3 regions of the Paenibacillus sp. FSL P2-0136 genome follow, and region 3 is predicted to be linked to each of the others. Evidence: riboswitches for the same ligand, from Rfam matches in the RefSeq annotation. Region 3 holds a riboswitch; each other region holds the start of a gene.
What was found. A riboswitch is a leader RNA that binds a small molecule or an ion and turns the genes downstream of it on or off. The one in region 3 is predicted to bind cyclic di-GMP.
Positions count from the first base shown of each region.

Region 1 (10,832 bases), 420 kb from region 3:
GGGGAATACATCGGACGGATCTATGATGAATCTAAGGATAGACCGCTTTATATCGTACGCGAGACCCGAGGCTACCCGGAGGCAGAGGCCGAAGACACGCGGAAGGCAAGCGATTATGCAAGATAAGGCTTGGCGGGCAGGGATGATCCAGTTTCTGAAATTCAATGCGGTGGGCCTGCTTAACACGTTCATAGATTTTGCGGTATTTACCCTGCTTCATTCCCTGGGGATGCTTAACACCCCTGCACAGATTATTTCCTACAGTGCCGGGACGGCCAACAGCTTTTTCTGGAATAAGAAGGTGACCTTCAAGGGAAGGGACAGAGGCGGGGATGGCCGCTTTGACCGGATGCAGCTGGTGAGATTTATTGTGCTGAATCTGATGGTGCTGGGCATTTCGGTGCTGCTGATTCATCTGCTGACTGACCGGCTGGGCGTCCAGGTGCTGATGGCCAAGGTGCTGGTTACCTTTGTTACAGTAATCATTAATTTCTTTGGAAGCCGGAAGTGGGTATTCTAAAGAGAGCGTATATCTTCCCCGTATTCTGCGGAGGAAAGCACTTATTCTATGTTGCGGAGGCGATTGTCATGCGGAAGTTATCCTATTTGATTATACTTGCCGGGGTCCTGATTATGCTCTACCCCAAAGGAAGCGAATGGTACGAGGACCGTCAGCAGCAGAAGCTGCTGGAAGAGGCTGAACAGGCCTATAGTGAAATCGTTCCTTCGGCTACGGCTCCTGCCAGCCAGGATCTGAGCAAGCCTTATGCAGAAGTCACCCAGCTGCTGGCGGAAGAGTCTGGTGCGGAAGAGCCGGTGCCCACTACAGCGCCCGAGATTGAAGTGGGAGGCAAAATCACCGCTATTATTGAAATCGATAAAATCGATCTGAAGCTGCCTGTACTGGAGGGCGCCACTAAGACCAATATGAAGCATGCGGCGGCGCATATGAAGGAGACAGCTCCGATTGGCGCGGTAGGCAATGCAGCGATTGCGGCACATCGGTCAAGAACGGCAGGGCGGCTGTTCAACAGACTGGATGAGGTCGGTAAAGGGGATGCCATTACTGTTATTACAAGCGGACAGGAATACAAATATGTTGTATATGATGTATCTATTGTAGAGCCTACCGATATTTCAGTACTGAAGGGTAAGGATGATGATAAGATTCTGACCCTCATTACCTGTGATCCGCTTGTCAACCCTACCCACAGACTCATTATTCATGCAAAGTTGACCTGATTGTCATAGGACAATGCTGAGAAAGGTCAAAAAACATAAAATTTTAGTCTATTTTTGCGGGAATCTAGTGATTTGGGTCTTGCTAATAGATTGAGATATGGTAAGCTATAACTATGAAAGCTAATACACGATAACGGCAAACCTATCGAAAGGTAGGGACGCAAAGCTACAGGGCCTTCCCGTCATGGATGGCAGCCAGTTACCGAATGAAGAGGCTTTTTTTGTTTGTTTTCATTCTGAATCTGTCATTATGTGGCAGTAGATTGGACAGATAAAGCTTATACGATAACGGCAAACCTATCGAAAGGTAGGGACGCAAAGCTAAAGGGCCTTCCCGTAAGAATGGCAGCCAGCTACCGAAAGGGGTTTTATCCATGAAGAAGTTTTATTTAATGCTGATTACACTTTTTGTGATCGTCACTTCCGTGCAGACAGGCACTGCTCAAGCAGCAAATGCAGATTCAAGCTGGTTAAATGTTGGACAACTTGATCAAGGAGTTATCGGGGTTTCGTACGATGTTCCTAAGGACAAGAAGATGAAGCTCATGATTACCAAGGACAATAACAGCTATACTTACAACTTATACACTTCCAAACCGACCGAGACGTTCCCGCTGCAACAAGGTAATGGCTCTTACAAGGTCTCCGTTCTTGAGAATACTACCGGTAACAAATACAAAGTACTATCTTCCGAGACTGTATCTCTCTCAATGAGCAATGTGAATGCCGTATATTTGAGCTCTGTACAGAATGTAAAGTGGAGTTCTTCCGATAAATCCGTTCAAAAGGCAGCACAGCTTACAAAGGGTCTGACCACAGATGCAGACAAAGTTAAGGCTATCTATAATTACATCGTAGCTAACGTGAAATATGACTACTCTCTGGCCAACAGCGTAAGCACAGATTATATTCCGAACAACGACAACACACTGGCTACCAACAAAGGTATCTGCTACGATTACGCTTCCTTGTTCGCTACTATGCTCCGCAGTGAAGGGATTCCAACCAAGTTGGTTATGGGGAATACAAGCTATGTAACTTCATACCATGCCTGGAACGAAGTGTTCCTGAACGGCAAATGGGTGACGATTGATACTACAGTGGATGCAGGTCTGGGTAAGAAAACAGCATCAACAGAACTGATCAAATCAGCAAGCAAATATACTGCAGCGAAATTCTACTAAGAATAGCTGTAACTATAGCATTATCTGAGAATAGCCCGCTTAGTCATTAAGCGGGTTATTTTTATTTATATAAAGGTTGCTTTTTAATAGAAGGATAGGTTATTATAAATAAGCGTTGTTGGAGCGGCAAAGGAAATGAGAGATTACTTAAATAAGTGATTTCAAAAATAAAGCTTGCATTGCTCAGATGAACGTGATATATTATAAGAGTTGCTGGTGACGACAACATCGACACTAACAACGAGCTTGATCTTTGAAAACTGAACAACGAGTGAGTATCTGGAGATCGCTTCGGTGAGATCCAAAAATGAGAATGTAAATTCTCGTCAGATGTTTCAAAATGAGCAATCGCTCTTTCTAAATACCAATTTGGAGAGTTTGATCCTGGCTCAGGACGAACGCTGGCGGCATGCCTAATACATGCAAGTCGAGCGGAGTTTGAGAGGAAGCTTGCTTCCTTTCAGACTTAGCGGCGGACGGGTGAGTAACACGTAGGCAACCTGCCCTCAAGCCTGGGATAACTACCGGAAACGGTAGCTAATACCGGATAATTTCTTTTTTCTCCTGAGAGAAGAATGAAAGGCGGAGCAATCTGCTGCTTGGGGATGGGCCTGCGGCGCATTAGCTAGTTGGTGGGGTAACGGCCCACCAAGGCGACGATGCGTAGCCGACCTGAGAGGGTGAACGGCCACACTGGGACTGAGACACGGCCCAGACTCCTACGGGAGGCAGCAGTAGGGAATCTTCCGCAATGGGCGCAAGCCTGACGGAGCAATGCCGCGTGAGTGATGAAGGTTTTCGGATCGTAAAGCTCTGTTGCCAGGGAAGAACGTCCGGTAGAGTAACTGCTACCGGAGTGACGGTACCTGAGAAGAAAGCCCCGGCTAACTACGTGCCAGCAGCCGCGGTAATACGTAGGGGGCAAGCGTTGTCCGGAATTATTGGGCGTAAAGCGCGCGCAGGCGGTTATTTAAGTCTGGTGTTTAAACCTTGGGCTCAACCTGAGGTCGCACTGGAAACTGGGTGACTTGAGTACAGAAGAGGAAAGTGGAATTCCACGTGTAGCGGTGAAATGCGTAGATATGTGGAGGAACACCAGTGGCGAAGGCGACTTTCTGGGCTGTAACTGACGCTGAGGCGCGAAAGCGTGGGGAGCAAACAGGATTAGATACCCTGGTAGTCCACGCCGTAAACGATGAGTGCTAGGTGTTAGGGGTTTCGATACCCTTGGTGCCGAAGTTAACACAGTAAGCACTCCGCCTGGGGAGTACGGTCGCAAGACTGAAACTCAAAGGAATTGACGGGGACCCGCACAAGCAGTGGAGTATGTGGTTTAATTCGAAGCAACGCGAAGAACCTTACCAGGTCTTGACATCCAACTAACGAAGCAGAGATGCATCAGGTGCCCTTCGGGGAAAGTTGAGACAGGTGGTGCATGGTTGTCGTCAGCTCGTGTCGTGAGATGTTGGGTTAAGTCCCGCAACGAGCGCAACCCTTGACTTTAGTTGCCAGCAGGTTGAGCTGGGCACTCTAGAGTGACTGCCGGTGACAAACCGGAGGAAGGTGGGGATGACGTCAAATCATCATGCCCCTTATGACCTGGGCTACACACGTACTACAATGGCCGGTACAACGGGAAGCGAAGCCGCGAGGTGGAGCCAATCCCAGCAAAGCCGGTCTCAGTTCGGATTGCAGGCTGCAACTCGCCTGCATGAAGTCGGAATTGCTAGTAATCGCGGATCAGCATGCCGCGGTGAATACGTTCCCGGGTCTTGTACACACCGCCCGTCACACCACGAGAGTTTACAACACCCGAAGTCGGTGGGGTAACCCGCAAGGGAGCCAGCCGCCGAAGGTGGGGTAGATGATTGGGGTGAAGTCGTAACAAGGTAGCCGTATCGGAAGGTGCGGCTGGATCACCTCCTTTCTATGGAGAATCGTCTTCTGCAATGAAGACATTCAAATCGGAAGCTTTGCTTCCACCAATCAGGTTTAGGCCTGTTACTCACTCGTTGGTCAGTTTTGAGAGCTCAAACTCTCAAGTAACACTGTCTGTTATTCCGAACATCACAGCCGTGATTGTCCCGTAATAACAGCAACTTGATCCTTGAAAACTGGATACCGAAACGAATTTGCGTTTTAGAACATTCCTTTAAGCTGAACTTGTGTAAACAAGTTTTGAATTAATGGCGATGCTACGATGATCTGGATGGAAATAAAGGCGTTGAAGTGATTCAATGTCCGATATTTTCCTGACGGAAAAATCGAGGTTAAGCTACTAAGAGCACACGGAGGATGCCTAGGCGCCAGGAGCCGACGAAGGACGTGGCGAACAACGAAACTGCCTCGGGGAGCTGTAAGCAAGCTTTGATCCGGGGGTGTCCGAATGGGGAAACCCAGCTGTGGTAATTCGCAGTTACTCGTATCTGAATACATAGGATACGCAGAGGCAGACCAGGGGAACTGAAACATCTAAGTACCCTGAGGAAGAGAAAACAATAGTGATTCCGTCAGTAGCGGCGAGCGAACGCGGAACAGCCTAAACCAAGGGGCTTGCCTCTTGGGGTTGTGGGACGTCTCACATGGAGTTACAAAGGAATATGGTAGGCGAAGAGGTCTGGAAAGGCCCGCGATAGAGGTAAAAGCCCTGTAGCCTAAACTGTGTTCTCTCCGAGACGGATCCCGAGTAGTGCGGGGCACGTGAAACCCCGTATGAATCCAGCAGGACCATCTGCTAAGGCTAAATACTACCTGGCGACCGATAGTGAAACAGTACCGTGAGGGAAAGGTGAAAAGCACCCCGGAAGGGGAGTGAAATAGAACCTGAAACCGTGTGCTTACAAAAAGTCAGAGCCCTCTTTATGGGTGATGGCGTGCCTTTTGTAGAATGAACCGGCGAGTTACGTTTAACATGCAAGGTTAAGGTGAGAAGCCGGAGCCGCAGCGAAAGCGAGTCTGAATAGGGCGACTAAGTATGTGGACGTAGACCCGAAACCGTGTGATCTACCCCTGTCCAGGGTGAAGGTGCGGTAACACGCACTGGAGGCCCGAACCCACGCATGTTGAAAAATGCGGGGATGAGGTGGGGGTAGCGGAGAAATTCCAATCGAACTCGGAGATAGCTGGTTCTCCCCGAAATAGCTTTAGGGCTAGCCTCGGTGAATGGAGTGGTGGAGGTAGAGCACTGATTGGGTGCGGGGCCCGCAAGGGTTACCAAGCTCAGTCAAACTCCGAATGCCATTTACTTCTTGCCGGGAGTCAGACAGTGAGTGCTAAGATCCATTGTCAAAAGGGAAACAGCCCAGACCATCAGCTAAGGTCCCCAAGTGTGTGTTAAGTGGGAAAGGATGTGGAGTTGCACAGACAACCAGGATGTTGGCTTAGAAGCAGCCACCATTGAAAGAGTGCGTAATAGCTCACTGGTCGAGTGACTCTGCGCCGAAAATGTAACGGGGCTAAACACACCACCGAAGCTATGGCTAGATGCACTAGCATCTGGGGTAGGGGAGCGTTGTGTAGGGGTTGAAGGTGTACCGTAAGGAGCGCTGGACACTACACAAGTGAGAATGCCGGTATGAGTAACGAAAAGATCAGTGAGAATCTGATCCGCCGAAAGCCCAAGGTTTCCTGAGGAAGGCTCGTCCGCTCAGGGTAAGTCGGGACCTAAGGCGAGGCCGACAGGCGTAGTCGAAGGACAACAGTTTGAAATTACTGTACCACCGTAATCCGCTATGAGCGATGGGGTGACGCAGGAGGGTAGTGACGCGGACTGATGGATGTCCGTCTAAGCAGTGAGGCTGGTGTGCAGGCAAATCCGCACATCATTAAGGCTGGGCTGTGATGGGGAGCGAAAATTATAGTAGCGAAGGTCATGATCTCACACTGCCAAGAAAAGCCTCTAGTCAGGAGAAGGTGCCCGTACCGCAAACCGACACAGGTAGGCGAGAAGAGAATTCTAAGGCGCGCGGAAGAACTCTCGTTAAGGAACTCGGCAAAATGACCCCGTAACTTCGGGAGAAGGGGTGCCTCGGTAGGGTGAATAGCCCGAGGGGGCCGCAGTGAAAAGGCCCAAGCGACTGTTTAGCAAAAACACAGGTCTGTGCGAAGCCGTAAGGCGAAGTATACGGGCTGACGCCTGCCCGGTGCTGGAAGGTTAAGGGGAGCGGTTAGGAGCAATCCGAAGCTGTGAACCGAAGCCCCAGTAAACGGCGGCCGTAACTATAACGGTCCTAAGGTAGCGAAATTCCTTGTCAGGTAAATTCTGACCCGCACGAATGGCGTAACGACTTGGGCGCTGTCTCAACGAGAGATCCGGTGAAATTTTAATACCTGTGAAGATGCAGGTTACCCGCGACAAGACGGAAAGACCCCATGGAGCTTTACTGCAGCTTGATATTGAATTTGGGTACGATCTGTACAGGATAGGTGGGAGCCGTGGAGGCAGGAGCGCAAGCTTCTGCGGAGGCGCCGTTGGGATACCACCCTGATCGTATCTAGGTTCTAACCTAGTGCCCTTATCGGGTACGGGGACCGTGTCAGGCGGGCAGTTTGACTGGGGCGGTCGCCTCCTAAAGAGTAACGGAGGCGTTCAAAGGTTCCCTCAGAATGGTTGGAAATCATTCGCAGAGTGCAAAGGCATAAGGGAGCTTGACTGCGAGACCTACAAGTCGAGCAGGGACGAAAGTCGGACTTAGTGATCCGGTGGTACCGCATGGAAGGGCCATCGCTCAACGGATAAAAGCTACCCTGGGGATAACAGGCTTATCTCCCCCAAGAGTCCACATCGACGGGGAGGTTTGGCACCTCGATGTCGGCTCATCGCATCCTGGGGCTGAAGTAGGTCCCAAGGGTTGGGCTGTTCGCCCATTAAAGCGGTACGCGAGCTGGGTTCAGAACGTCGTGAGACAGTTCGGTCCCTATCTGTCGTGGGCGCAGGAAATTTGAGAGGAGCTGTCCTTAGTACGAGAGGACCGGGATGGACGTACCGCTGGTGCATCAGTTGTTCCGCCAGGAGCATGGCTGAGTAGCTACGTACGGACGGGATAAGCGCTGAAAGCATCTAAGCGTGAAGCCCCCCTCAAGATGAGATTTCCCAATTAGTAAGACCCCTTGAAGACGACGAGGTAGATAGGTTGGAGGTGGAAGTGCAGCAATGCATGGAGCTGACCAATACTAATCGGTCGAGGGCTTATCCAAAATTTCTAATACGCAGATTCGTTTCGGATTCAGTTTTCAGGAATCAAATTGTAATTTATGGAGCTCAAGTAGCTCTGTAAAGAAGATTTGTTTTCAGCATTTGGCGATGCTGAGACCTGAATAATAGCATTTGATATTCAAATGCCCGTTTGGTGGCGATAGCGGAGGGGTTCCACACGTACCCATCCCGAACACGACCGTTAAGCCCTCCAGCGCCGATGGTACTTGGACCGAAGGGTCCTGGGAGAGTAGGACGTTGCCAAGCACACAAGGCCACTGTTGAGAAATCAACAGTGGTCTTTTTGTATTGTCGGGGAAGCCTTGTGGACAGCTTGTGAGTAGATTCCAGGTCTTCTTACAAGTGGCGCATAGTTATACACATGTGGATAGATTTAGTTTTTTTGATACTTCTCCCCAAATGATGTGGATATCCGGTACAATAATGTGGATAGGTACCGAAAATTGGGGATAGACAGGTGAAGGAGCCGAAAGTTATGGACAAGCATAGCAGCTTTTTGTGGACAGAGCAGTTCAGGGTTCAGGCAAGTGACACGGATTACCGGTCAAGGGGCAAGCTCTCCTTCCTGCTGGATATTATGCAGCGTGCTGCGGATTCGGCTGTAAGCAGCCTGGGGCTAAGTATGGAAAGTATGCTGAAGGCGGGCATGGGGTGGATGGTCATCACCCTGGATCTGAATCTGCAGCGTCTGCCGTCCCCGGGTGAGCTTCTTGAGGTATATACCTGGAGTAAAGGAAACAAAGGACCGCTCTGGCAGCGGGATTACCGGATCTATGACGCCCAAGGTGTAGAGCTTGCTTCGGCGCGATCGATCTGGGCCCTTGTGGATATCGGAAAGCGGAAAATTCTGCGTCCATCGGCTTTACCTATTGTTGTCGAGCCGTATTTAGAAGATTCCGTAGGGAGTCTGCCTGATAAAGTAATCCTTCCACCCGAACTTCTCTTGCAGGAGACTTACAGTTATCAGGTAAGATATAGCGGGCTGGATAACAACAAACATCTTAACAACGCGCGATATGCAGATTTATGTTGTGATGCCCTGGCGCTGGTGGAGTGGGAGGAGTTAGAGCTTACGGGGCTTCATATCACCTATGCCCAGGAAGCCAAATATGGTGAAGAGATCAGTGTTATGCGTTCTTCTCTGACTGAAGAAGGGGTATATGTGCGCGGGCAAGGCGGGGAGCGGATCTTTTTTGAAGCTTGCCTGAAGCTTGGAAGAAAGGTTGATGTCTGAGAGAGACTTACATAGCGTTAAATCTAGACAGTTGCTCGAATTTCAGGGGAACTGTCTTTTGTCATATTTTCTATTTCCTTATATGTCACAAATACACAATTGGCATTCGTTATACAGGTGTAAAAGGAAAGTGGAGGTGATTCCTTTGGAGCAAGGCAACCCCGGGGGCCCAATGAATCCAAATAAGATTGAAGAAGCCATTCATCAGGTACACGCAGGAGACAGGCAAGCGTTCTCAACAATAATTAAGGAGTATGAAAGAAAGATTTACACGTATTGCTACTATCTCCTAAGGAGCCGTGAAGAAGCGGAGGATGCTGTGCAGGATATATTCGTTAAGGTGTATCAGCAGCTTGGGCGTTATGAACGGCGGGTTTCTTTTTCGGCCTGGCTATATAAGGTGGCTTATCATCATTGCCTGGACCAGCTTCGCAGGCGTAAGCGCCGCAGCCGGTTACTGTCCCTTTATAAGCTGCAACTGATGACGAATCAACAAGCGTTGCCGGAGGAGTCGCCGGTAGACCGGATTTTTGAAAATCTCACTTCGGAAGAGCGGGGGCTATTAATCCTTCGTGTCATTGAACAATACAGCTTCGAAGAGATCTCAATGATTACCGGAAGCAGTTCGGCGGCGCTGCGCAAAAAATATGAACGGCTCCGTAAAAAACTGATTCAGCAAAAAGCGGATGAAAAGGGAGGGTGTGCTCATGGAGAAGTGGCAGAATCAAACTGAGAAGCAAATGCTGGAACGTATTCGCAGCAGCGTCGAAAGAGTAGAGCTTCCTGTAGATAGCTATAATGAGCAGATTATGAACCGGATCGAACATTTGGAGACCAGAGGAGGAAATAAATTGCTTAAAAAGACGCTGGCAGCCGCAAGCATAGCTGTAGTAATAGGGTTAGGTACGATAACCGCAGGGTTCATCTCTCCTGCTTGGGCCGATACCTTGAGTCAAATTCCTGTCTTCAGCAGTATATTCAAGCACACGGAGAACCCGGGACTGAAATTAGCGGCGGAACAGGGCCTGACTACTTCACCTAATATGAGCGTTACCAAGGATGGAGTGACTTTAAGTGTTACGGAGGTATTTTATGACGGAATCCAGTTGGCCATCGGCTTCGAAAGAACCGGAGTAGCAGATGAGCGGGTGCTTGCGGAGATTACTGATTTTAAAACCCATGAATTCGATCAATCAACTAAAGGACTGCTGGGTCTGCCAGAGGTTACTCTGGCGACAGGAGAGCCTATCGGCTTCGGTTCTTCTATCACAGGTGACGTAAAAGGACAACCGAACACCCTCTTATTGGAGCTTAGAGAACTGCACAATGCTTCGGCTCTCGGAGACGAATTCAAGGTGAATATCCGCGTACCGGTTGCCCAGATCGCCGAGCCGTTTGAGTTCGAGGTAACAGCGAAGAAGCTTGCGGAGGGAATCATCAACCTTACCCCGGGCCAGGGAGCGAGCAAAGACTCCTTCCATTATAAAGTAAAGAGTCTGGACATCACGCCTGCTGCGATGAGGCTGGTCGTCACCAGCGAAGGAGAGGTGCCTGCATCGCCGGAGCAGACAGGGGAATATGGTCCAACGGCGGTATTCTATGAGCTTGTGGATGATGTCGGTAATGTGGCTACTTCTGGCCAGGGATATGCCATGATGAAGGCTGTTCAGCATCCTATTGTGGATAGCCTGTACAATATCTTCCCGCAAACCCCTAAGACGATTACGGTCAGACCGTATACAATGACTTTGGATAATGATCTGAAGCTCTTGTTGGATGACAATGGGAAACCGGTGAGAACTTATCATAAGGATCTTGAGAGCACTATAGTGATTCCATGAACCCGCGAACCGTGAAAACGGGAATGGGTAAGATAGGCTGAGCCCTTGTCCGCGTCTGCTGTGCAGATGCGGGCTTTTTTGAAAAAGGCCTGAGTCATCATCGAAGCGAAAGCCTC
Region 1 is NZ_CP150244.1:392,559-403,390, forward strand. It holds gene NYE26_RS01625 (glycosyltransferase family 2 protein) at 1-126, shown strand, start outside; gene NYE26_RS01630 (GtrA family protein) at 116-520, shown strand; gene NYE26_RS01635 (class D sortase) at 589-1,242, shown strand; cyclic di-GMP riboswitch class I at 1,368-1,449, shown strand; cyclic di-GMP riboswitch class I at 1,523-1,603, shown strand; gene NYE26_RS01640 (transglutaminase-like domain-containing protein) at 1,617-2,426, shown strand; rRNA gene NYE26_RS01645 (16S ribosomal RNA) at 2,793-4,353, shown strand; rRNA gene NYE26_RS01650 (23S ribosomal RNA) at 4,695-7,622, shown strand; rRNA gene rrf (5S ribosomal RNA) at 7,771-7,887, shown strand; gene NYE26_RS01660 (acyl-ACP thioesterase domain-containing protein) at 8,117-8,875, shown strand; gene NYE26_RS01665 (RNA polymerase sigma factor) at 9,048-9,608, shown strand; gene NYE26_RS01670 (DUF4179 domain-containing protein) at 9,583-10,716, shown strand.
Region 1: it holds a riboswitch for cyclic di-GMP, as region 3 does, so the genes downstream of both, NYE26_RS01640 (transglutaminase-like domain-containing protein) here and NYE26_RS03390 (PA14 domain-containing protein) in region 3, are expected to answer to the same signal.

Region 2 (10,832 bases), 1.6 Mb from region 3:
TGATGCTCTGGATGGCCTCCTCCAGCCGGGTATACTCCATAATCGGCAGCACAGGCCCGAAGATCTCATCCTCCATGGAAGCGTCACTCCAGGCCGCCGGATAGATCAGAGACGGCTCGATATATAGCTCCTCGGGAATGACCGTCCCGCCCAGAATCAGCTTATCGCGGTCCCGCTCCAGCATCTCCCCGATCCGCCGCAGCTGGCGTTCATTCACGATCCGTCCGTAGTCTGTGTTCTGCCGGATGTCTGTGCCATAGAAATCAGTGACGCAGCGCTTCATCCGCTCAATCAGCTCGGCTGCTACCTCCCTATGGACCAGCAGATAATCAGGCGCAATACAGGTCTGTCCCACATTGATCAGCTTCCCCCAGACAATCCGCTTCGCTGCAGTCTCCAGGTCGGCGCTCCGGTCTACGATTACTGGGCTTTTGCCGCCCAGCTCAAGGGTGACGGGTACCAGGTTCTTCGCCGCCGCTTCCATGACAATTCTGCCGACAGGCACACTCCCGGTGAAAAAAATATAATCGAACGCCGCATGAATCAGCAGATTCGTCGTTTCCTTCTCACCCTGTACTACCCGTATATAGGCGGGATCAAAGGTCTCTCGGATCATATCCTCAATGACAGCGGAGGTAGCGGGCGTGCTCTCGGAGGGCTTCAGTACGGCGCAGTTCCCGGCGGCAATGGCGCCGATTAACGGCTCGATCAGCAGCTGGAACGGGTAGTTGAACGGCCCGATAATTAGCACCGTCCCGTAAGGCTCGGCTATGATTCTGCTCCGTGCCGGGAACAGGTGCAGCGGTGAGCCTACCTTCACCGGCTTCATCCAGCGCCGTAGATGCTTCATCATATAGCCGATGCTGTCCAGCGTGAATCCGATCTCTGTGGCGTAAGCCTCGAATTCGCTTTTATGCAGATCCTGGTTCAGTGCAGCGATAATCCGGGCTTCATTGCGTGAGATGGCATCCTTCAGCTTCTGAAGCTGCTTCAGCCGGAAGCCGGGGGTTCTCGTGACTCCGCTGGCGAACCATTGTCTATGCTCAGCCAGCAGCCGGTCGATCTGTTGTGCAGTGTATGGTGGCATGCTTGTATCCTCCTTGGTTATTTGCGGTTCCTATAGATTGCCTGCCGAAGAGGGCAGAGTCTGGATGTAATCATGCATCCGGCTCCGGTTCAGCAGGGTGATTTCATTGCCCTTGAATTCGATCCAGCCCTGGTCGCGCAGGAATCCCAACTCCCGCGACAAGGAGGGGCGGGCTGTATTCATATGCTCGGCCCATTCCTTCCGGCTGAAGGGGAGCTTCAGCCGATCGGACTCCTGCTGCTCTCCCTGCTCCAGCAGGAAGTCTACGATACGGCGGCGCAGCGGCCCGGCGGACAGATTCTCGATCTTCCGGTTCACGAGCACCAGCCGCTCGGACAGATTCTCGATGAAGCGGGTGAGGATATCGGTGTCGGCCGCGAATAATCTCAGCAGCTCCTGCTTGCTGATGAACATCACCTTGCAGGGGCCAGTGGCTGTGACGGTGGCGGGCACGGTGTTATTCCTGCGGAACAATACGGCTTCGCCGATGGTCTGCCCTTCCTTCAGGTGGGCGATGGTTACACTGCTGCCGGTAGGGTGTGTCTTCTGCACCTCAATGCGGCCGGAGAGCAGAATCCCAAGCCGGTCCGCCGGATCACCCTCTGCCAGAATAATCGCATTCTTATGGTAGGAGCTTACAGAGTAAGCCAGTGTATGCAGCAGCTGTTCGATCTCATCTGCGGACTTTCCGCGAAATAGCAGGCAGGATTGCAGCGAAGCAGGCTCCGGTCTCATACTTTTCCTCCCGATGTGTTGTAATTGGTAACATTCGTTACCGATTGATAGACGAAAGTCTACTACAATTATTGGTAACTGTAAAGGCGAGGCACAGAGCGATTCCATTAATGATAAGGAGTGATTCAGGTAATGAGCGAAATGTTTTGTTTCCAGTGTCAGGAGGCAGCTAAGGGGACGGGTTGTACGATTCAGGGGGTGTGCGGTAAGACCAGTGAGGTAGCAAATCTGCAGGATCTTCTGGTGTATACACTTAAGGGTATTGCCATCTTCGCGCGCAGCGGGCGTGAGCTGGGGATTACTGATCCGGTGACGGAGAAATTTATGATAGAGAGCTTGTTCGCTACCATTACCAATGCCAACTTTGTGCCGGAATACTTCACTGCGAAGATCCGGGAAGGACTGGCCCTGCGGGATCTGTGGCGCAGCAGAGTGGCTGATGCCGGAGTGATGGCCTATTTGTCGGAGCATGACGCGGCGAAGTGGAATGCAGTGACTGATGAAGAGCTGATGGACAAGGCGGCAACGGTAGGTGTGCTAGCTACAGAACATGAGGATATCCGCTCTTTGCGCGAGCTGCTGACCTATGGCCTGAAGGGAATGGCTGCTTACATGGAGCATGCTGCGGTACTGGGCTTCTATGAAGCAGGAGCACATGCTTTTATGGAAAAAGGCTTGGCAGCTGCGCTGGATGACAATCTGAGCGGCGGTGAGCTGACAGCGCTGGTGCTGGAATGCGGCAAGTTCGGCGTGGATGTGATGGCGCTGCTTGACCGTGCGAACACCGCAGCCTACGGCAATCCGGAGATTACCACAGTCAATATTGGGGTAGGCACGAACCCTGGTATTCTGATCAGCGGTCATGACCTCAAGGATATGGAGGCGCTGTTGAAGCAGACCGAGGGTACCGGAGTGGATGTGTATACGCACAGTGAGATGCTGCCGGCCCACTACTATCCGGCCTTCAAGAAGTATAGCCACTTCGTAGGCAACTACGGCAATGCATGGTGGAAGCAGAATGAGGAATTTGCCAGCTTCAATGGTCCGATTCTGATGACTACGAACTGCATTGTGCCGCCGAAGGACAGCTACAAAGACCGGCTGTACACGACAGGCAACACCGGGTATCCGGGAATTCAGCATATCGCGGCAGGCGCGGACGGAGAGAAGGATTTCTCGGCGCTGATTGAGCAGGCCAAGAGCTGCAGCGCTCCGGTGGAGATTGAGACAGGCGAGATTATCGGCGGCTTCGCGCATGCGGCTGTAATGAATGTCGCGGATCAGGTGGTTGGAGCAGTAGAGAGCGGCGCCATCAAGCAATTCTTCGTCATGGCTGGGTGCGACGGACGGATGAAGAGCCGGAATTATTACACCGATTTCGCGGCAGAGCTGCCGAGTGACACGGTGATCCTTACCGCAGGCTGTGCCAAATACAAATATAACAAGCTGGCGCTTGGCGATATCGGCGGAATTCCCCGTGTACTTGATGCCGGCCAGTGCAATGACTCTTATTCCCTTGTGGTCATAGCGCTTAAGCTGAAGGAAGTGTTCGGTCTTGCAGACATCAACGATCTTCCGATCTCCTATAACATTGCCTGGTATGAGCAAAAAGCGGTGATTGTACTGCTGGCGCTGCTGCATCTGGGCGTGAAGAACATTCATCTGGGTCCTACACTTCCGGCCTTCCTGTCGCCTAATGTAGCTAAGGTTCTGGTAGATACCTTCGGCATCGGCGGTATTACTACGGTACAGGAAGACATGGAGCGGTTCATTGCTGCGGTATAATGCAATACAGCTTCAGCATTAGCCAAAATACTCAAAAGCGAGTCTCCGTATACGGGGGCTCGCTTTTGTGTATGGATATGAACGTCACCGTCAGCGCTTACGGCAGCCGGTAGACTGCAAACGGCTCGCCGGTGCGGAAGGCGGCGCTGGCCTGGTCAAGCTGCTCAAGTATTTCCGCATCCGGTGAAGCGGAGAGACTCAGCAGATTATGTTGTACCTGCTCTACAGTAGTTGCACCGACGATCACCGTGGAGACGGCGGGCCGGTTCATCAGCCAGGCCAGGGATAGAGCTGCAGGTGAGGTGCCCAGTCGCTCCGCAATGGCCTGAACCTGCTCCCCGAGCGAGATGCGCTCCGGGGTAAGGAAGCGGCGGAAGTTCGGATCGGTCTCTGCTCTGGAGCCGGCAGGGGCTTTGCTGCTGCCAGTATATTTGCCGGTAAGAATGCCGCCCGCCAGAGGGAAGTATGGGATGATGCCCAGACCCTGATCCAGGCAGAGCGGAAGCAGCTCCGCTTCGGGCGTGCGGTCAGCCAGCGAATAGCTGCACTGGATAGAGATGTATTTCGCGAAGTGCCGGGCTTCGCTGATTCCAAGCGCCTTCATCAGCTCCCAGGCGGCATAATTGGAGGCTCCGATATAGCGCACCTTGCCTGCGGAGATCAGATCATCCAGCGTGCGCAGCGTTTCCTCCAGCGGTGTGTAGGGGTCGAAGGTGTGAATCTGATACAGATCCACATAGTCGGTCTTCAGCCGGCGCAGGCTGCCCTCCAGCTCCTGCATCAGATGATGGCGCGAAGAGCCGCTGCCGCCGGGTCCCTCATGCTTCGGCAATCCGGCTTTGGTCGCCAGCACTGCGTTATGGCGTTTGCCTTCAAGCGCAAGGCCGATGATCCGCTCCGATTCAGATCCGGCATAGATATTGGCGGTATCGATGAAATTGATGCCCTGATCCATAGCGGTGTGCAGAATGCGGACCGAGGTCTCCTGATCTGCCCGTTTGCCGAAGGAATTGGTTCCAAGACCCAGGGCGGACACCTGCAGGCCGCTATTGCCCAGACGGTTATATCGCACGCTCTCACTTCTCCTTATATAGTAGTAGTCTTAGCAGGAATCACGCACAAGCAGCTTGCCGCCGGACTCCAGGCGGCTGTCCTGTGACCGGGCGAGATTAATCACCGCATGCTCCTCCTGGAGCAGCTCAATCTCCTCACCCAGCTTAAGCAGCAGCCTGGAGAAGCGGCTTAGGACACTGTCCGTGATGTACCCGGTGAATTGTCCCGGATGGGCGAATACCTCAAGCATCTGCCAGAGCTGGTCCGTGCCGGAGCCGAACGCCCCGTTCATACGGCTTAGCGCAGCCTGAAGATCACGGATCAGGCTGCCCAAGTGGCTGTATTTATCCTCCAGCAGCAGCATGACTACCAGGCCGTAATTCACGGATTGCTGGCGGGATTCCACATTCTTGGCCAGCTGGCGCGCCGCCTCAAGCAGTCCGTCCGTCTCTGTCCGCAGCAGGCTTGCGAGGCTGTGCAGACGATGCTGCATTACCCCGGCGTGCCCGGCGTACAGGCCGCTGCCGGTGACCTGGCCGCTAACGTAAATACTGCCGGTGGCTATAATTGTAGATTTGCGGATATCGCCATAGACGTACACATTCCCAAGGGCTTCAATTCGTACAGGTCCTTCCAGATCTCCCGGTACAATGATGTCACCTGCGAACATAACATCGCCCGCAGGATCTGTCATCTCTCTGGCCAGAAGACTGACCGGAGGGAAGTCACATATCCGGACGCTGCCGCTTCCTCCGCAGATACGGGGCCTGCCGGTGTGCCGGGCTACGATATTACCACAGGGAAGGAGCTTGGCATGATTACCGGCAGCAAAGTAGATATCCTGTGGCGGGGGAGGGGGCAGGACCCTTCCGTCTGTGTCGAGGCCGGGAATGCCTTCTTCCGGCGGCAGCTTGCGGGCGAAGACTTCGCCTGCAAAGGCAAAGGGGGCTCCCGGGAAACGGAGATACTCCAAGGGTTCCGCAGGCTTCTGACCCCGGGCTCCCTGTCCCTGAAGCATCCGGTTCCCCTCCAGTGTATGCTCAGGCAGCAGGAATTCCAGCCGGGCTTCCTTGCCGGGCAGCGGGGCTCTGCCTTCAGCGATGCATACGGGAAGATATGTAGGGTTCGTAAGCTCCGCGTACAGGGCGGGAATGTTCAGGTTGCGCAGAATAAAACGGTTGTCCAGTGAGGCGATAATCTGTTCTATGGTGAGCGTGGACAGCAGCATCGCCGGATTGGGCTGGGCACGGACGACCGCTTCGAAGGCGGCGGGGCAGTTGACCAGATTCCAGGCGTACTTCTCTGCACGGTATAAAGTGAAGTGGACCTTGAGCTTGTCAGGCGATACGGTAATTTCATATTGGGGCTTCTCACAGATCTCCCAAGTGATATAATCCGCCCTGGTCACCTCGGTTGGCTCTGTAACGGTCTTCCAGTTGATCTTCAGGACAACAGGGTGGACCGCAGAAATGCGGGCGGGAGCACCTCCGGGGAGCGGGGGAGTAATGAATATCTGGTTGTCCTGCACGAGGATAATTCCATTCTTATCTCCAGTTGTCCCGTCAGAAGCTCGGCCCTCCACAGAGAATGAATCCAGGAGACCTTTACGTTCGAGCATCAGGGACTCTACGAATTCATATCGGCTTGGTTCGATATCCTGCTGCGGCATGGTTGTAACCTCACTTTTTCGTATGATCAATGGCAATTCGTACAGAAAAAGAACATCATCAAGCCTGGGAGGCTTTCCCTCCTGAATAGCTGGCTTAAGTGGTCTCTATTGGCAGCCTGGCAACCGTAAACGCAGATTCCGGCGTTCTTAGGCCCATAGCTTTGCGTCCTGCCCTTTCGGGGAGTTTGCCTTTAGAAATAGATCAATGATATACATCCTGTAGAGGTGGGAGTTATGGTCGACTGTAATCGACAAAAAGAGTCATAAATAGTTCTTACGCGTCATTAACTTCTGCAAACAAGCTTAATTCTAGTACTTAAAGAGCTATTTTTCAACTATATTATGCCTATTTATCAAAAAACTCGAAATATGCAGCTCTATTTCGACAAAAAAACTGGTTTCCCAGCGCTTACAGCTTATGGAAGAGTCAGGGGGAGGAAAGTATGAGCATTCAACTGTTGGGACACCCTGGGCTTGGTAAGACTCGGAGTGTTCTTTTTTGATAAGCAGTTTTGCGGGTGTTAATGTTATGTATATGTTAACTATGTAAATAAACACAAACATTCAGTGTATTATTTCGTAATAAAACCGAAGACATCGCAAATTCATTGTAATATAATCTAACTCATATCAAGGAAACGCGAATTAATGTTAACTAATATAACATTAATGGAGATAGCGACATCAGGAGAGGAGCATAAACCATGCAGATTGCAGCAACACCTTACATCTGGCCTTATGACGGGGCTGTGGACCCGGCGAAGACAGCGCTGATGATTATCGACATGCAGACGGATTTTTGCGGCAAGGGCGGTTACGTCGAGAGAATGGGTTATGACCTCTCATTAACAGCGAGGGCGATCCAGCCCATTCAGCGGCTGCTGGCCCGTATCCGGGACATCGAAGGCTTCACCGTGATCCATACCCGCGAGGGACATAAGCCGGATCTGTCGGATCTGCCGGCGAACAAGCAGTGGCGCAGCCGCCAGATCGGAGCCGAGATCGGCTCCGAAGGACCGGCGGGACGAATCCTCGTGCGGGGGGAGCGCGGCTGGCAGATCATTGAGGAGCTGGCGCCTGCCCACGGAGAGTACATTATAGACAAGCCGGGCAAAGGGAGCTTTTACGCAACAGACCTGGACCTGATCCTGAAGAATAAAGGAATTACCCATCTGATTCTGACCGGTATTACTACCGATGTCTGTGTACACACCACGATGAGGGAAGCCAATGACCGCGGGTACGAGTGTCTGATCCTTGCAGATTGTACAGGAGCAACGGATGAAGCGAATCACCTGGCGGCGCTGAGTATGGTTCAAATGCAGGGCGGGGTGTTCGGCAGTGTAAGTGATTCACAAGCGGTGCTGAAGGCGCTGGAGCAATACTAAATCATTCATAAACGGGGGAATAACCATGTGGAACAAGTCCAGAACGAAAGCGCTGATGCTGTTAACCTCGCTAATGCTGCTCCTGACCGCCTGCGGTAACAATACGGAAGCCGGGAAGGCTGAAGGTCAGGGAGCGGAAGGCTCGGGCGAGCTGAAAAAGGTGGTGCTCCGGCTGAAGTGGATTCACCAGGCGCAGTTTGCCGGCTTTTATACCGCGGTGGAAAAAGGCTTCTATAAAGAAGCGGGGCTGGATGTTGAGATCCGCCCGGGGGGCTCGGATTTCCCGGCTGTGCAGATGGTAGCTTCCGGCAGTGAGGAGTTCGGAGTTACCGGTGCCGACCAGATCGTCATCGCCAGAGAGAAAGGCGTCCCGGTCAAAGCGTTGTCCGCGATCTACCGCAAAACCCCGTTCGTCATGTTCACGCTCAAAGAGTCCGGGATCAAGACGATGGAGGATCTGGTCGGGCAAAAGGTAGGCATTAAGCTGGGCGGCAATGAAGAGCTGACCTTCCGGGCCATGGAGAAAAGCGCGGGTATCGACCCTTCGCAAATCGAAGAGATGCCGGTCAAATATGATCTGAGTCCGCTGTTAACCGGTCAGGTCAAGGCTTGGCCCGGATATGTCATTAATGAAGTGCTGGCTGTAGAGGAGCAGGGCAAGGAAGTGAATATTATCGACCCGAACGACTACGGCATCAATTTCTATGCCGATACCTTGTTCACTACGGAGTCTATCATCAAGAAGGACCCGGAGATGGTCACAAGCTTCGTGCAGGCGTCTATGCAGGGCTGGGATTATGCAGTGAAGCATCCGGAGGAGGCAGCCGAATTTGGTCTGAAGTATGGCGAGAAGCTGGATCTGAAGCATGAGGTCAATATGATGAAGGCCAGCATTCCGCTGCTTGATCCGGAGAAGCTCCCGCTGGGCTCAATGGACGAGGCATCTTGGGAGACATTGCAGAAGAATCTGGTCGAGCTGGGATTTGTGAAAAAGGAACAGGACATCGGCGGATTGTTCACCAACGAGTTTTTGAAATAAGGAGGGGACCGACAATGACAACAGCGATCAAAGAACAGTTGGATGCTGCCGCCGCGCAGCATCCCGGTACCCGGGAAACCATGCTCTCCCTGCGCAATTGCTCTCTGTCCTTCGGCAACGTGCCTGTGCTGAATCAGGTCAGTCTTGATGTATACCGCAATGAGTTCATTTCGATCCTCGGACCGAGCGGCTGCGGGAAATCCACGACACTGCGGCTGATGCTGCGGCTGTTAAGCCCGGAGACCGGTGGAGAGGTGGCGTATGCTTCACCTGATCTGTCCCTGGGCATGGTCTTTCAGAAGCCGGTCCTGATGCCGTGGCTCAGCGCGTTACAGAATGTCATGCTGCCGCTGGAGCTGGGCGAGAAGAAGAAGTTCAGCAAAGCCGAGGCACGTGAAAAAGCAGAAAGTGCACTGCGCCTGGTCGGCCTCCAGGATTATCTGAACCACTTCCCGCATCAGCTCAGCGGCGGGATGCAGCAGCGGGCAGCGATTGCCCGGGCGCTGGCGGCCGATCCGACGGTGCTGCTGATGGATGAGCCGTTCGGCGCGCTGGATGAGCTGACGCGTGAGAAGCTTAATTTCGAGCTGCTGCGGCTGTGGGAGAGCCCGGAGACCAGTCTAAGCAGCATTGTGATGGTCACCCATTCGATCCATGAATCCGCGCTGCTGTCGGACCGGGTCGTGATGATGTCTCCCCGGCCTGCCGGTGTGACGGATATCATTCCGGTGACGCTGCCCTCCCCGCGTGAGGCGGGCATGGAGGAGCTGCCGGAATTCCACCGGATTGTCAAGGAACTGAGAAAGCGGGTGAAGCATCTATGACGGTCAAAATCAAAGACACCCTGTACCCGGTCACGTTTGCGCTCGGCTTCCTGCTGCTGTGGGAGCTGGCTGTACGTCTCCTGTCGGTTCCTATGTATCTGCTGCCTGCGCCTACGCAGGTAGTCTCGGCTATTAATGGCTCGCTCTGGTCGCATACACTGGTTACGCTGGGCGAAGCCCTGACCGGGTTCATTCTCGCCAATATCCTCGGCCTGGCTACTGCAGTGATTTTTGTGCATTCCAAGCCAATGGAGAAGGGAATGTTCCCGCTGGCCATCGCCCTTAAGACTACGCCGCTGGTGGCGCTGGCCCCGCTGCTGGTCGTTTGGCTGGGGACCGGGTATACCTCGAAGGTAATCGCTTCGATGCTGATCTGTTTTTTCCCGATTCTGGTGAACAGCGTCAAGGGTCTTAAGGCGATTGAATACGAAGCCTGGGAGCTGTTCTCCACCTATAAAGGGACGAAGAGCGAAATCTTTTGGAAGCTGCGCTTGCCGACGAGTCTGCCTTATATCTTCTCTGCCCTCAAAATCTCCACCTCGCTCGCCATAGTCGGTGCCATAGTCGGCGAATTTGTCGGAGCCAATAAGGGACTCGGTTATGTAGTGCTTGTCTCTTCCTATCATATGGATACGCCGGTGATGTTCTCGGCCATTATTGCTTCGGCGCTGTGCGGCCTGCTGCTGTTCTGGTGTATCGGGCTGCTGGAGAAACGGGTTATTTTCTGGACAAGGAGCGATGATCTATGATGAACTGCTCGGTCATTCGAATCCCGGCAGGCGCGCCGCATGATATGTCGGGATTAAGCGCAGCGGTGGAAGCAGGCTTGTTCCGGCCGGAGGAAGTGGTCGCGGTGCTGGGGAAGACGGAGGGAAACGGCTGTGTGAATGATTTTACACGGGGTTATGCTGTGATGGCCTTGAAAGGATTCTTTGCTGAAGCGGCAAAAGGAGGAGCTGACGACATCTCTTATGTGATGTCCGGCGGTACGGAAGGGGTACTCAGTCCGCACTTCACGGTTATCAGCCGCAGCGGGCAGAAGGAGCCGGGTGTGGTCACTGATGGCCTGAAGTCACTCGCCATTGGAGTCGCCAGAACCCGGAGCTTCCGGCCGGAGGAACTGGGACGGCTCCCTCAGGTGGACGCCGTGGCGGATGCCGTGGCCCGTGCGGTCATGGATGCGGGCATTACCTCACCGGGGGATGTGCATTTTGTACAGATCAAATGTCCGCTGCTTACCGCTGAGCAGATC
Region 2 is NZ_CP150244.1:6,891,382-6,902,213, reverse strand. It holds gene NYE26_RS29405 (aldehyde dehydrogenase) at 1-1,087, opposite strand, end outside; gene NYE26_RS29400 (Crp/Fnr family transcriptional regulator) at 1,118-1,822, opposite strand; gene hcp (hydroxylamine reductase) at 1,955-3,607, shown strand; gene NYE26_RS29390 (aldo/keto reductase) at 3,705-4,679, opposite strand; gene NYE26_RS29385 (flagellar assembly protein A) at 4,710-6,359, opposite strand; cyclic di-GMP riboswitch class I at 6,437-6,529, opposite strand; gene NYE26_RS29380 (isochorismatase family cysteine hydrolase) at 7,034-7,717, shown strand; gene NYE26_RS29375 (ABC transporter substrate-binding protein) at 7,743-8,756, shown strand; gene NYE26_RS29370 (ABC transporter ATP-binding protein) at 8,771-9,580, shown strand; gene NYE26_RS29365 (ABC transporter permease) at 9,577-10,329, shown strand; gene NYE26_RS29360 (ring-opening amidohydrolase) at 10,326-10,832, shown strand, end outside.
Region 2: it holds a riboswitch for cyclic di-GMP, as region 3 does, so the genes downstream of both, NYE26_RS29385 (flagellar assembly protein A) here and NYE26_RS03390 (PA14 domain-containing protein) in region 3, are expected to answer to the same signal.

Region 3 (10,832 bases):
GCGGACAATGGAATGAGACGGGTGAAAGAGCATTTTGTCATCGAGAACACGGTCAAGGATATTGTCGCTTACTACAAAGGTCTGCTGGCAGTCACCTGACCTTCCCGCTCCATAATGCTTAAGGCTTGCATCATATCTGTCTCTAGCCATGCGTGTACTGCTTAATGATGCTGCTCCATAAAACTTTGAGGATGATTCACATGAAAATTGCGATCGCGCACGATTATTTAATCCAGATGGGCGGGGCGGAACGGGTGGTGGAGGTTTTCCATCACATGTACCCGGAAGCTCCGATTTTCACAACGGTTTTTAACGGAAGCCGCCTGACCGATAACCTCAAAGATGCCGATATCCGGGCCTCCTGGCTGCAGAAGATTCCGGGAGTGAAGCGTAACTTCAAAGGGGTGCTCCCGCTCTACCCCATGGCTGTCCGCGATTTGGACTTCAGCGGGTATGATATCGTTCTTAGCTCCAGCAGTGCTTTTATGAAAAGCATCCAGGTGCCCGAGTCCACCTTCCATCTGTGCTACTGTCATACGCCGATGCGTTTCGCCTGGGACTATGACACATACATGGAGCGGCAATCGAATTCCGGGTTATTCAAAAGACTGCTCAAGGTGTATATGCAGCGGCTCAAGAACTGGGATCAGCGCACCTCCAAAAATGTGAACCAGTTCGTCGCCAACTCCTCAGTCGTGAAGACGCGGATTCAGAATTATTACCACCGGGATTCCGATGTGATTTTCCCGCCCATCAATACGGCCCGCTTCTCCAGCTCTACGAGCATCGGCGATTATTATCTGATTGTCTCGCGGCTGGTCTCCTACAAGCGGATCGATCTGGCGGTGGAGGCGTTCAACCGTAACGGGCTCAAGCTGTATATTGTCGGGGACGGACCGGACAGGAAGCGTCTGGAAGGCATGGCCAAGGGGAACGTTTCGTTTCTGGGCCGGCTGGAGGATGAGGAAGTCACAGGGCTGATGTCCCAGTGCCGGGCGTTTGTTTTCCCGGGGGAAGAGGATTTCGGCATCACGCCGCTGGAGGCGAATGCTGCTGGAAGACCGGTCATCGCCTATCAGGCCGGGGGAGCGCTGGACACGATTATTCCATACGTTAACGGCGTGTTTTTCCAGCATCAGGAAGTTGATGATTTGCTTAAGGCCATTGATGAGGTGGAGTCCTATGCGTGGGATATCGACCAGATTATGGGCCATGCACGCAAATTCGATGAGCAGGCGTTTATGGTTCAGTTCAAGCAGTATGTGGAACAGGCCTACGTCAATTTCCTAAAAGGAGGATGAAAGTATGAAACTCGCAGTGATTGGTACCGGCTATGTAGGACTTGTATCAGGCGTATGCTTTACCCTAAATGGAAATCATGTCATCTGTGTGGATAAGGATGAACAGAAGATCGAGAAGCTGAACCGGATGGAATCCCCTATTTATGAGCCGGGTATTGAAGCCCTGATCGAAATGAATCTGCGCGAGGGGCGGCTGAGCTTCTCGTCCGATCTTCAGGAGTCGGTCCGCCGCTCCGATATCGTCATTCTTGCTGTGGGTACACCTTCTCTGCCGGGCGGCGAAGCCGACCTGAGATATATCGAAGGGGCCGCTGCCGAGATTGCGCAGGCGATGGAAGGCTATAAGATCATTATGACCAAGTCGACCGTCCCTGTTGGAACCAATGAGCGTATCCGCCAGCTGATCTCCTCCCTCACGAATCATCCCTTCGATATCGTCTCTGCGCCTGAATTCCTCCGTGAAGGCTCTGCCATCCGCGACACGCTTCATCCCGACCGGATCGTAATCGGACTGGATAATCAGGCGCTTGAGCCGACTATGCGCGAGCTGCATAAGGGCTTCACAGAGAATGTATTCGTCACGGATATCCGCAGCGCCGAGATGATCAAATATGCCTCGAATGCTTTTCTGGCGACGAAGATCTCCTTCATTAATGAGATTGCCAACATTTGCGAAAAGGTAGGAGCGGATGTCACCGAAGTCGCAGGCGGCATGGGGATGGACCAGAGAATCGGTGCGACCTTCCTGCAGGCCGGTATCGGCTATGGCGGCTCCTGCTTCCCGAAGGATACCAATGCGCTGATCCAGATTGCCGGGAATGTGGATTATGAGTTCAAGCTGCTCAAATCCGTCGTTGAAGTCAATAAAGGCCAGCGCTTCATGATTATCTCCAAGCTCCATGAATCGCTCGGCAGCCTGCGCGGCGCGGTCATCGGCATCTGGGGGCTTGCCTTCAAGCCCAATACCGATGATGTCCGCGAAGCCCCAGCCCGTGAGATCGTCGAGGCGCTGGTCGCCGAGGGCGCCATAGTGAAGCTGTACGATCCCATCGCCGCCGAGAACTTCCGCAAGGAATATGATCACCCGCAGCTCCGCTGGTGCGGACTGGCCGAAGAGGCAGCCGAAGGCAGCGATGCTGTCTGCCTGCTGACCGACTGGAGCCAGTTCAAGGAGATCAACCTGCACCAGCTTGCCGGAACCATGCGCCGCCAGGTGCTGATCGACGGCCGCAACGTCTATACCAAAGAGCAGATCGAAGGCACCGGCCTCGAATATATCTCCGTCGGCCGCCCGCAGATGGGCGGGCTTAGCGGATTCTCCGCCAGCGTGGCTGGCGCGGTGTAGACCGGCAATCCACTTGATGCGTTACGGCGATAAATCCCATTGAATGCGCCGAAAGTGGGCTGGATGGCGAAATGAGAGGGATAAATCCCATTAAAAGCGCCGAAAGTGGGCTGGACGGCGAAATGAGAGGGATAAATCCCATTAAATGCGCCGAAAGCGGGCTGGACGGCGAAATGAGAGGGATAAATCCCATTAAATGCGCCGAAAGCGGGCTGGACGGCGAAATGAAGAGTATAAGTACCCTTGATTTATCGAATGCTGGCCGAATGGAGCAAATGAGGAGCACAAATGTCCCTGGTTTCCCGAATTCGAGCCAAATGGAGCAAATGAGGAGCACAAATGCCCCTGATTTCCCGGATGCGGGCCAAATGGAGCAAATGAGGAGCAGAAGTGCCCTTGATTTCCCGGGTGCGGGCCAAATGGAGCAAATGAGGAGCAGAAGTGCCCCTGATTTCCCGGATGCGGACTAAATGGAGCAAATGAGGAGCAGAAGTGCCCCTGATTTCCCGGATGCGGGCCAAATGGAGCAAATGAGGAGCACTAGTGTCTAGTACTTAACTAACCAGCTTCTGCCGCCGCGAACTTGTGCGGCTAGCCCTTGGCACAAGAGTCTTGAATCCAGGTCTTGAATTCCGGTCTTGAATTCCATTGTCTTGGAACTCTTGTTCTCTCCAGCTGCTAGGTCAGCGGCGACGCCTTGGAACAAGCGGCACTTAAGAGTCTTTGAGCCTTTGAATTTTTCTCCGCCGCAACAGTAGGCGGCAACCAGGGATTCAATTGTCGTGAAGGCAGGCTACCGGCAACCAGGATTCAACTGCTGCCGCGCAAGCATAGCGGCGGCCCGGCTCCCCTTGCCGCTACAACAAGCGGCAATATCGGATCTTTAGCCGGGAGCTTCGCCAGCGGGCGAAGCGGATATAAAATCACAAGCCTGTTATGAAATGGAGCGGAGAGGAATTTTGGAGCTGTAGGAGCGTTAGCGTCCGCCTTTGTCTCCGGATGTTATCTGCTGCAAGCAATATAATCAACAACATCTGGAGACAACAGCGGCCGTAAGCCCAAAATTCCTTGCAGCGACCCTCATAACAGGCGGGATTTTAACTCACAGCTCCGCAACAAGAAATACCCAATAACAATACGATATGGAGGGTTCACTATGAAACTAGTACTTCTATCAGGCGGCTCCGGCAAGCGGCTCTGGCCGTTGTCCAATGATTCACGCTCCAAGCAATTTCTGAAGGTACTGGCAAGCCCGGCAGGTGAACCGGAATCAATGGTACAACGGGTATGGAGACAGCTGGAGGAGAACGGCATGGCCGGGTCCTCGTATCTGGCGACCGGGCGCAGCCAGGTGGAGATGATCCAGAGCCAGCTCGGCAGCGAGGTGCCGATCATCGTGGAGCCGGAGCGGCGGGATACCTTCCCGGCTATTGCGCTGACGGCGGCCTACCTGTATTCCATCGCGGGGGTGTCCCCAAGCGAGACCGTGGCGATTCTGCCGGTGGACCCATACGTGGAATCCTCCTTTTTCGAAACGGTGCTGCAGCTGGAGAACACCATGCTGGTGAGCGGGGCGAACCTGGCGCTGATGGGCGTAGTTCCCGAGCATGCTTCGGAGAAATACGGCTACATTATTCCAACGGGCGCAGATGCGGGAGCGAATGGTTACCTGCAAGTGAGCCACTTCCAGGAGAAGCCGGACCGCATCCAAGCTGAGGAGCTAATCAGGCGGGGAGCGCTCTGGAACTGCGGAGTGTTCGCCTTCCGTCTGGGTTACCTGCTGGATATACTGCAGCGCAAAGGGCTGCCGCTCAATTACGAGGAGCTGCAGAAGCAGTATAAGCTGCTGTCCTCGATTAGCTTCGATTACGAAGTGGTGGAGAAAGAAGAGAACATCGTCGTGCAGCCTTACGCCGGATTCTGGAAAGACCTGGGCACCTGGAATACGCTGACCGAGGAAATGACCAGTAACCATGTCGGCAAAGGCTTTATCACCGCTGACTCCGAAGGCACCTGCCTCATTAACGAGCTGGATATTCCAATCACGGTAATCGGGGCGAAGGATCTGATTATCGCCGCCAGCCCGGACGGCATTCTGGTGACACACAAGGCCGAGAGTCCGCGGATCAAGGAAGTGCTGAAGACTTTTGAACAAAGACCGATGTACGAGGAACGCCGCTGGGGCCACTACAAGGTGATCGATTATGTGAAATATGATGAGGGCAACGAGGTGCTGACCAAGCGGATTTTCATCAATGAGGGCAAAAATATCAGCTACCAGCTGCATCACAAACGCAGTGAAATCTGGACCTTCGTCAGCGGGGAAGCCAGCATTGTCATCAATGAGAAGATGCATAAGGTGAAGGCGGGAGATGTGGTGCGGATACCGGAAGGGACCAAGCATGCCATTCTTGCTCTTACCGATGTGGAGTTCATTGAGGTGCAGACAGGGTCTGAGCTGGTAGAGGAGGACAATATCCGTATTACTCTGGACTGGGAGGATATCGCTCTACATCAGTTCATTTCGTAGGTCTAACTTATCTATTTAACCAATTGTTACAATTTTTAATCAGGCATTTAGAACTATTTTTCAGACAAAATTTGTTTTTACTCTACATTAAATTTGCATATCGACGATACTTACGGTAAGAGGGATTGATCCTTCCAAAACGACAATGGCAAACCTAATCGAAAGATAGGGACGCAAAGCTATAGGGCCTTCGCAAGAGTGGCAGCCTGGCTACCGAAAGGAAGAGAATATTGTGAAAACTTACCGTAAGTCTCGTTTGCTCTGCGCTGTGCTGTCGCTGGCCGTGGTATTGTCTGCTGTACCCGTGGGACTGGGAATCGCCCCGTCCACTGTCAAGGCTGCTTCCTCTACAGGAGCGCCCGTGAACCCTAATGCCTCAGCCGAGGCGGTCAAGCTGCTGAACAGTCTCTATGAGATCTCCGGGAACGGAATCATTACAGGGCAGCATGACTATTTCGAAAGTCCGGATGAGCTGAGCAACAAGCTGAAGGGAACAAGCGGACAATACGCCGCACTGCATGGGTATGAGCTTGGAGCAATCGGTGGACAGAGCGAGAGCGGAGTAGCTGCACAACGCAAAAATATCGTCTGGAGTGCAACGAACTGGTCCAGAGCGGGCGGCATTGTCGCCATGACCTTCCACCAGAGTCTGCCGGGCACCAAGTACGAATGGTCCAATGTGCAGAAGCCAATTACTCAGGCGCAATTTAACAAATACGTAACCCCCGGCACGCCAGAGTATAATGCTCTAATCACTGATCTGGATAAAGTAGCTGTCTCTCTGAAAAGTCTGCGGGATGCTAAGGTTCCGATCCTCTGGAGACCGTACCATGAAATGAACGGCGGCTGGTTCTGGTGGGGCAAGAAAGACAACTTCACTGCACTATGGAATATTATGTATGACCGGTTCGTGAACGTTCATCAGTTAAATAATCTGATTTGGGTATGGAACCCGAATGCGCCGAATGCCAACTCTGATCCCTATGCACGGACCTATCCGGGCGCGGACAGAGTGGATGTGCTGGCAGCAGATATATATAATAACGACTACTCGAATAAATATCATGATGATCTGACCAGCCTGGCTGGCGGCAAACCGATCGGCATCGGCGAGAACGGCGAAATGCCGAACATCTCGAAGCTGAAGCTGACCCAGCAGAATTACGTGTTCATGATGAACTGGGGCAAGATGCTCTATGAGAATAACAGCACGGCTACGATCAAGAATTTCATGAATGACAGCTACACACTGACCCGTGACCAATATAAGGCCTGGTCTGCTCCGGCGGCGGCTCCTAAGCCAACGGCAACGCCTACCGCAACGCCGACTGCAACACCAACACCAACGCCGACTGCAACACCAACACCAACGCCGACTGCAACACCGACACCAACGCCGACTGTAACACCAACGCCGACTGCAACACCAACCGTTGCGCCGATTCCGAAGCCGGTCCCAACCTCCGGTGATACGGACAGTAAGCCTGCCCAGAATGGCTTGCTTGGAGAATACTTCAAGAACATGACGCTCTCGGGGACACCGGTTATGGTGCGTAACGATGATGTCATCAGCTTCAATTGGCGCCAGGGTACTCCTAATGCTGCACTCGGTGTAGACTACTTCTCGATCCGCTGGACCGGCCAGATTAAGCCGGCTTACAGTGAGACCTATCAGTTCTATACTACATCGGATGACGGTATCCGCTTGTGGGTGAACGGCACAGCAGTCATTGACAGCTGGGTCAAGCAGAGCGGAACGGCCCGCACAGGAAGCATAGCCTTGACTGCCGGGCAACTGTACGATATCAAGGTAGAGTATTATGAGAATGCAGGCGATGCGAATGTCCATCTGATGTGGCAGAGCCCCAGCCAGGTGAAGGGAACCGTGCCTGCAAGTGCACTTTTCTCCAGAGCAGGCAACACATCCATACCTGCTCCGGCTGCAACAGCAGTACCGACAACGGTACCAGCAGCGCCAGCACCGACACCAACGCCGGCACCAGTAACGACACCAATGCCAACACCAGCACCAACACTGACGCCAGCACCGACACCAACGCCAACACCGGTGCCTACGCCGACAGCGGTTCCTGTTCCCGTTCCTTCTCCTACAGCAACACCGGCGGATCTGCCGGTAGAAGTTCCTGCTGCCAATGGACTGTACGCGGAATACTTCAATAATATGACTCTATCGGGCGAACCCGCTGTAGTGCGTACTGATGCTGTGCTTGATTTCAACTGGCGCCAAGGCACGCCGGATGCCGCTATCGGCATAGACTTCTTCTCTGTCCGCTGGAGCGGGAAGATGAAGCCGCTGTACACGGAGACTTATCAGATCTACACCACTTCCGATGACGGTATCCGCGTACGGGTGAACGGTGAGCTTGTGATTGACAGCTGGGTGAAGCAGAGCGGCACCGAACGCATGGGCAGCATCAGCCTGACCGCAGGCGAGCTGTATGATATTCAGGTAGAGTATTATGAGAATCAAGGGGATGCAAAAGCGCGGCTGATGTGGCAGAGTCCAAGCCAGGCCAAAGGAACCATTCCGGCAAGCGCGTTGTTCCTCCCGTCCGCTTCGTAAGCTCATAAGGTCCGCAGCTGTGTTCAACATTGGCGCTGTTACTGGTTAAGACGTTACAATTATAAATCCTGTAAGCCACTCTTAATGGCCCTGCTTACCAGCAGGGCTACTAAGCTATAGAAAGGCAGACAATCCGGCAGGCGTAACCTCCGGGGCCCTGCCGGAGAGTGTGGCTGAAGAAAGGAGATTACATTGAACACTTACCGTAAGTACAGGCTATATACAACTATTTTTCCTCTAATCCTTATCCTTTCATTGCTTCCATGGGGGGAAGGGCGCAGTCTGCCCGCAGCCGCCAAGGTTACGGCACCTGCCGCCCCCGCTCCCATACAGCCCATTAATCCTTCGGCCTCCAAGGAGGCTTCCGCACTGTTAAGCTATCTCAGTAATCTCAGCGGCAAGGGGATGATATCCGGCCAGCATGATTACCTGGAGAGCCCCGATGAATTTAATAATAAGCTCCGCACCACAACCGGCCGCTATGCCGTTCTGCATGGCTATGAGCTGGGAGCCATAGGCAACCAGTCCAAGGAGACCATTGCCAAGCAGCGTCAGGCTGTCGTGGACAGCGCCATCCGTTGGCATGAGGGCGGCGGTATTGTCGCCATGACCTTCCATCAGAATCTGCCGGGAACCGCGCCGGTATGGACCAATGTGCAGAAGCCGCTGAGCCAGAGTCAATTCAAGCTGTATGTCACTCCCGGAACGCCGCAGTACAAAGCCCTGGTCGCTGAGCTGGATGAAGTGGCCAAGTATCTGGGCGAGCTGCGCGATGCCGGAGTTCCGGTGTTATGGCGGCCCTATCATGAGATGAACGGCGGCTGGTTCTGGTGGGGGCAGAAGGATGACTTCGCGAAGCTCTGGGACCTGGTCTATGACCGCATGGTGAATACGCATAAGCTGAATAATCTGCTGTGGGTATGGAATCCGAATGCTCCCAACAAGTCGTCTGAGCCGTATGCCGCCTATTTTCCCGGCCTCGCCAAGGTGGATATTCTGGCCGCCGACATTTATGACAATGATTTCAAACAGTCTTATTATGACAGCCTCCTGAAGCTGGCGGGTGGCAAACCGATCGGAATCGGGGAGAGCGGAGAGCTTCCAGACCCTGTCATCATGTCTCAAAAACAAAGCAAATGGGTATATACGATGACATGGGGCAAGATGCTGGTTGAGAATAACCCGACTGTGAAAATTCAAAGCTTCATGAACCATAAATACACGGTATCGCGGGAGGATTACAAGCTCGCGGCGGGTGCCAAAACGCATGCGGCGGCTGTAAGCTCAAGGAACGGCCTGAGAGGCCAGTATTATGGCAATATGGACCTGTCCGGCACACCGCTGCTTACCCGTAACGACAGCACCCTTCAATTCAACTGGCATGGCAATTCACCGGCTCCCGGCCTTCCCAAGGATGCATTCTCGGTACGCTGGACCGGGACCCTTAAGCCTCTCTACAGTGAAAAGTATACGTTCACCGCTTCTTCGGATGACGGCATCCGCATATGGATCGGCGGCAAGCTCCTGATCGACAGCTGGAAGAACCAGAGCAGTGCGAGCAAGGAGGGCAGCATCACGCTCTCTGCGGGTACCCCCTACGCCATCAAGGTGGAGTATTACGAGAACCGCGGGGATGCCAGCGTCAGTCTGATGTGGAGGAGCCAGAGCCAGAAGCAGATGATTATTCCCCAGAGCGCGCTGACGCTTCCTTAAGGAAGCTCCGCGGAAGACGAAGTGTGACGTAAACCAGGTACAGCATAGAATTCCGGAAGAAAGCGAGGACAAGGGAATGAGGACTAGAGTTCAAAAGAAACCCAGTAAATATCTCCACAGGCTACTAAAATTTGCAGCACTGATCATCTTGATTCTGTTGTCCGTCTCTGTCTTCGGAGATTACGGGACGAAGGACGGTGAAGATGATGTGGATCTGTCTTCATTGTCGGCGGCCAAGGATGCCGGTCCTGAGATGCCGGAAGGAACGGTTCTATGGAAGCTTGGCAAGCATGACGGTTCTGCCGGTGAGTTCAAGGCGGCAGGGTCAAGCGGGGTGAAGAAGACACTCAGCATAGCTTCAACCACTGCCAGGTCGGCAGAGCTGAAGTCACTGCCCTCCGGCCTGCACGGGGAGACCAACCCGGAGCTGCGGATTCAGTATGAGCTGGATAAGATCCCGGAGCACGGGGTCTTATTTCGCGTGAGCATTATCGATGCTTACAAATCCGTTCCCCAGATGAGCGTGTTCTCCAACCGTCAGCTCTCAGGCATCATTCAGATCGCAGGGATTGCCGGAACAGGCAGCAAATACGACTTCCGCAAAACCTATGAGCTGTACATTCCCAAAGAGCAGCTCATCAGCGGCACCAACGAGCTGACGCTGCGGACGGCCAGAGGAATCTATTCCTCAGAGGCTGAGGATAAGTACAACTGGTGGACATGGGATAATCTCAGTCTGGAGGCGCTGAAGTCTCCGATTAAGGAGCCGATTCACGGCAGCTATACGCTGACGGGGACGGTGGTGAATAACAAGCAGTTTTATTTTGACGAGGGGGCGGTTACCCATCTGCCTTATATTATGAAGTGGCTGGGTGTAGCCTATAGCGGCAATATCATGCGGACCAGCTGTGCCAGCGATGTAGGCCGCTCGTGTGAGAATATGGAGGAGTACTACAAGGTCCTGAAGGATTACAATATGCAGGCCGTAGCGCTCTATCTGTACACAGGCGATATCAAGCTGAAGGCGGACGGAACGCTGCCGGAGGATGCGGAGAAGAAGCTGACGGATTATTTCCAGAAGTACAGCCCGTACTTCCAGTATTACGAGGTGGATAACGAACCGGGCCTGTTCAACCGTTCCAAAGCGGTCAATCTGGCCATAGCCGAGTGGCTGAACAGCAAGGGTAAGACGATCGCCCCGCATCTGCAGACGGTTGCACCCGGATGGGCCTACTGGCCGGGCTACAGCGAAGACTCGTGCGGCAATCAGAAGGGTCCGGTGAAGCAGTGCGGAGACCCGGACGGCTGGGAACGCGATCCGAAGCAGCGCGATGAGCTTGAAGCGGTAACGGATCTGAC
Region 3 is NZ_CP150244.1:810,938-821,769, forward strand. It holds gene NYE26_RS03370 (glycosyltransferase family 4 protein) at 1-99, shown strand, start outside; gene NYE26_RS03375 (glycosyltransferase) at 201-1,301, shown strand; gene NYE26_RS03380 (UDP-glucose/GDP-mannose dehydrogenase family protein) at 1,306-2,646, shown strand; gene NYE26_RS03385 (sugar phosphate nucleotidyltransferase) at 3,803-5,176, shown strand; cyclic di-GMP riboswitch class I at 5,314-5,394, shown strand; gene NYE26_RS03390 (PA14 domain-containing protein) at 5,409-7,760, shown strand; gene NYE26_RS03395 (glycosyl hydrolase) at 7,953-9,473, shown strand; gene NYE26_RS03400 (discoidin domain-containing protein) at 9,682-10,832, shown strand, end outside.